Regions from separate parts of the Paracoccus sp. 08 genome, predicted to be linked through region 2. Evidence: riboswitches for the same ligand, from Rfam matches in the RefSeq annotation. Region 2 holds a riboswitch; the other holds the start of a gene.
The links. A riboswitch is a leader RNA that binds a small molecule or an ion and turns the genes downstream of it on or off. The one in region 2 is predicted to bind thiamine pyrophosphate.
Positions count from the first base shown of each region.

Region 1: linked by a shared signal. The riboswitch ahead of GBO37_RS04090 (thiamine ABC transporter substrate binding subunit) and the one ahead of thiD (bifunctional hydroxymethylpyrimidine kinase/phosphomethylpyrimidine kinase) in region 2 are both predicted to bind thiamine pyrophosphate.

Region 1 covers NZ_WEKR01000008.1:17,772-20,152, forward strand. Annotated here, with positions in the region: gene GBO37_RS04090 (thiamine ABC transporter substrate binding subunit) at 1-821, opposite strand, end outside; TPP riboswitch at 851-951, opposite strand; gene mutS (DNA mismatch repair protein MutS) at 1,010-2,381, shown strand, end outside.
Region 2 covers NZ_WEKR01000035.1:17,980-20,360, reverse strand. Annotated here, with positions in the region: gene GBO37_RS12485 (DEAD/DEAH box helicase) at 1-279, opposite strand, end outside; gene GBO37_RS12480 (acyl-CoA thioesterase) at 427-903, opposite strand; TPP riboswitch at 998-1,100, shown strand; gene thiD (bifunctional hydroxymethylpyrimidine kinase/phosphomethylpyrimidine kinase) at 1,171-1,974, shown strand; gene GBO37_RS12470 (FAD-dependent oxidoreductase) at 1,967-2,381, shown strand, end outside.

The DNA.
Region 1 (2,381 bases), on a different contig from region 2:
TTGGCCAGCGGGATCGTCGCCTGGAAATCGGGGGTCAGCACCCAGTCCATGAAGGCTTGCGCCAGTTCGGGCTGATCGGTGCCCGCGACCTGGGCCACCAGTTCGGCCATGAAGTAATGCCCCTCGGGGAAGATCGCGGCGCGCTTGGTGTCGTCCTCCTCGGCGGCGATGTGATAGGCGGGCGAGGTGGTGTAGGACAGGACCATGTCCGCCTCTCCGTCGGTGAACAGGCCATAGGATTCGGACCAGCCGCGGGTGACGGTCAGCACCTTGGGGGCCAGCTTCGCCCAGGCCTCGCCCGCCTGATCGCCATAGACCGACTTGACCCACAGCAGCATCGCCAGACCCGACACCGAACTGCGCGGGTCCTGGATGACGATGCTGAGATCCTCGGCCTCCAGCAGTTCGGCAAAGCTGGCGGGCGGGTTCTCCAGCCGGGTGCTGTCATAGACGAAGGCCGTCTCGCCCCAGTTGTAGGGCAGGAAGATGTCGTCCTCCCATGCGATGGGCAGCGACAGGTCGGACGTGTCCTGCCCGTGCGGCGCGAACAGATCCGATGCGCGGGCGCGCGCGGTCATGTCGGTGTTCAGGCCGAAGACGATGTCGGCCTGGGTGCCCGCCCCCTCCATCAGGATGCGGGGCAGCACGTCGCCGGTCACGAATTGCAGGTCGCAGTCGCAGATCGCCTCGAACCCCTCCTCGATGGCGGGGCCGGGGCCCCATTCGCTGGTGACGCTGTCGCCCGCATAGACGGTCAGGACGCGATCCTGGGCCAAGGCGGGGCTGGCCAGCAGCAGGGCGGGGATCAGGACGAATTTCATCGGCAGCCTCTCTTGTCGGGTGATCGAAAAGAAGGGGTGCGCACCTTCCCTCCGCCGGTGTGAGCCGGATCAGGTTCTACGGGTCCGCTGTCGCGTCTCAGCCCGCATTGGGGCACCCCGAGGTGCCCCTGAATGTAGAGGTTTCGCGCGCCCGCGCAAGCGGATAGAAACCGCGCATGACCAAGGACATGTCTGATCAGCCCACGCCGATGATGGCGCAGTATCTTGCGATCCGGGAGGCCAATCCCGGCGCGCTGCTGTTCTATCGCATGGGCGATTTCTACGAGATGTTCTTCGACGACGCGGTCGCCGCCGCCGCCGCGCTGGACATCGCGCTGACGAAACGCGGCACCCATGCGGGTGAACCCATCCCGATGTGCGGCGTGCCGGTCCATGCGGCCGAGGGCTATCTGCTGACGCTGATCCGCAAGGGTTTCCGCGTGGCCATTGCCGAACAGATGGAGGACCCCGCCGAGGCCAAGAAGCGCGGGTCGAAATCGGTCGTGGCCCGCGACGTGGTGCGGTTGGTGACCCCAGGCACCCTGACCGAGGAATCGCTGCTGGAGGCGCGGCGGCACAACTATCTGGCAGCCTTCGTGGTGGTCCGCGAGGAGGGCGCGCTGGCCTGGGTCGACATCTCGACCGGCGCGTTTTCGGTGATGGATTGCCCCCTGCCGCGTCTGGCCCCCGAGCTGGCGCGGCTGGCCCCGCGCGAGGTTCTGGCCTGCGACACCGGGCTGGAAGAGCTGATCGGTGACGCGGGCGCGGTGATGACCGACCTGCACGCCAGCGCGTTCGACAGCAATGCGGGCACGCGGCGGCTGTGTGCGCTGTACGGCGTCGAGACGCTGGACGGGTTRGGCAGCTTCACCCGCGCCGAACTGGCCGCGATGGGCGCCATCGTCGATTATCTGGACATGACGCAGAAGGGCCGCTTGCCGCTGATGCGCCCGCCGGTGCGCGAACGCGCAGGCGGTGCGATGCAGATCGACGCCGCGACCCGGCGCAATCTGGAGCTGACCCAGGCCCTGTCTGGCGGGCGCGACGGATCGCTGCTGGCGGCCATCGACCGCACCGTGACCGCGCCGGGCGCGCGCCTGCTGGAACGCCGGATCAGCGCGCCGTCGCGCGATCTGGGCCTGATCGCGGCGCGCCATGACGCGGTGGCGGCGCTGGCGGGGGATGCGCGGTTGCTGGCGGATCTGCGCGGCGCGCTGGCGCGGGTGCCGGACATGGACCGGGCGCTGTCGCGGCTGGCGCTGGACCGGGGGGGGCCGCGCGATCTGGCCGCGATCCGGGCGGGGCTGACGCAGGGCGCGGCCATCGCGGCGCGCTTGCCCGGTGATGCGCCGCCCGTGCTGCGCGATGCGGCGGGCGATCTGGTCGGGCATGAGACGCTGGTTGACCTGCTGGATGATGCGCTGGTGGCCGAGCCGCCTCTGCTGGTGCGGGATGGCGGCTTCGTGGCCGAGGGGCATGACGCCGATCTGGACCAGACCCGTCGCCTGCGCGACGAGGGGCGCGGCGTCATCGCCGGGATGCAGGCCGATTATGCGGCCT
Region 2 (2,381 bases):
TTCCAGCTCGCGCGCGACCTGCAGCGCCAGTTCGCGCGTGGGCGCGATGGCCAGGGCCAGCGGCAGCTCGCCCGCGATGATGCGGTCGCCGTCCAGAAGGTCCGCGCCCATCGCCAGGCCAAAGGCCACGGTCTTGCCCGACCCGGTCTGGGCCGAGACCAGCACGTCGCGGCCCGCGGCCTCGGGCGCCAGCACCGCCGACTGCACAGCAGTCAACGTCTCATAGCCCTTGTCGGCCAACGCCGCCTGAAGCGGCGCGGGGAAATTCAGTTCAGTCATGTGATTCGCCAAAATGCGGGGGCCGTGAGCGACCCGATGAGCGGCACCTATCGTCGCTGCGACCGGCCCACCCTGCACCCGCCGCCCCGGACTAGCAGGGCCAAAGGCGGTTCCCTACGCGGTTTGGATCGCAAAGTCCACGCCCAATCAGGGGGTGTTCGACGCGGCCTCCTGGCGGGCCGCGATCTCGCGCCGCATGGTGCGCCTGACCTCGGCCGACCGCCAGCGCTGGCGGTCGATGTCGTCCTCAAGCTCGGGCTTGGGGACCGGCACAGGATGGCCGCGTTCGTCGACCGCGACCATGGTGAAATAGCAGGAATTGGTATGCCTGCGGGTGCCACGGCGGATGTTCTCGGCCTCGACCCGGATGCCGACCTCCATCGATGTGCGGCCGGTATGGTTCACCCGCGCGCGAAAGGTCACCAGCTCTCCCACGTGGATGGCCTCCTTGAAGGTCACCTGGTCGACGGACAGGGTCACCGCATATTCTCCAGACCAGCGCGACGCGCAGGCATAGGCCACCCGGTCCAGGCAGGCCAAAAGGGCGCCGCCATGCACCTTGCCGCTGAAATTCGCCATGTCCGGCGACATCAGCACCGTCATCTCCAGCCCGCGCCTGTCCATCTGTCCCCCGTCCGCTGCCCCGCCATCCTGCGACAATCGCGCGGGCGCGAAAAGCCCCCCTTGCGCCACGCGCCCGCCGCGCCTAGCCTTGGGGGGCAAACCGTTGGGGTGTCCCGTCACAGGGGCTGAGAGGCGACAGCCAACCCATCGAACCTGATCCGGGTCATACCGGCGGAGGGAACGGTGCAGATATCCGCGCGGCCATCGGCCCGCCCTGTGTCCCCACCCCTTTGCCCGGTCACGACCCGCCACATTACGGGGGACGACGTGACAGCACCCATTGCCCTGACCATCGCCGGGTCCGATTCTGGCGGCGGCGCCGGCATTCAGGCGGATCTGAAGACCTTTTCGGCCCTTGGCTGCTATGGCGCCAGCGTCGTGACCGCGCTGACGGCGCAGAACACCCGCACCGTGGCTTTGGTCGAACCCGCCAGCCCCGCGATGATCGCAGGGCAGATGCGTGCCGTTCTGGACGATCTGGACGTCCGGGCGGTCAAGCTGGGCATGCTGGGCGGGGCCCAGGCCATCGCCACGGTGGCCGGTGGTCTGGACGGCTGCGACCTGCCCATCGTGCTGGACCCGGTGATGGTGGCGAAATCGGGCGACCGCCTGCTGCCGCCCGATGCCATCGACGCGCTACGTTCCCTGTTGGGCTGCGCGACGCTGCTGACCCCGAACCTGCCCGAGGCCGCCTGCCTGCTAGGTTGTGCCCCGGCCACCACCCCGGCCCAGATGGCCGAACAGGGTGCTGCGCTGCGCGCCATGGGCGCGGGGGCCGTGCTGATGAAGGGTGGGCATGGCGACGGCGCGATCTGCACCGACCTTCTGGTGACCGCGCAGGGGGCGACGCCCTTCAGCGCCCGACGCCTGTCCACCCGCAACACGCATGGCACCGGCTGCACGCTGTCGGCGGCCATCGCCGCAGGCCTGGCACACGGCCTGCCGCTGGAGCAGGCGGTGGGGGTCGCACACCGCTATCTGCAACGCGCGATCGCGGCGGCGGACGATCTGTGCGTGGGGTCGGGGCACGGGCCGGTGCATCATTTCCATGCGGTCTGGTCGCATGGCTGACGTCACCATCATCGGCGCGGGCGTGGCCGGGCTGTTCGCGGCCCATGTGCTGGTGCAGCGCGGGCTGACACCGCGCATCCTGGACCGCAACGGCGCGCCCGGCCCACACGGCTGCTCATGGTGGGCCGGCGGCATGCTGGCCCCGCAGTGCGAGGGCGTGACCGCCGACCCCGTGATCACCCGCCTTGGCGCAGAAGCCGCCGATGCCTGGTCAGTCGTCACGCCCGTCACGCGGCGCGGCACGCTGGTCCTGGCGCTGGACCGCGACCGGGCGGAACTGGCCCGCTTTGCGCGCCGCGCCACGGCGCATCACCCTTGCGACAGCGCCGATCTGGAACCAGACCTGCAGCCCCGGCCCGGCCTGATCTTTCCAACCGAGGCGCATCTGGACCCCCGACGTGCCTTGG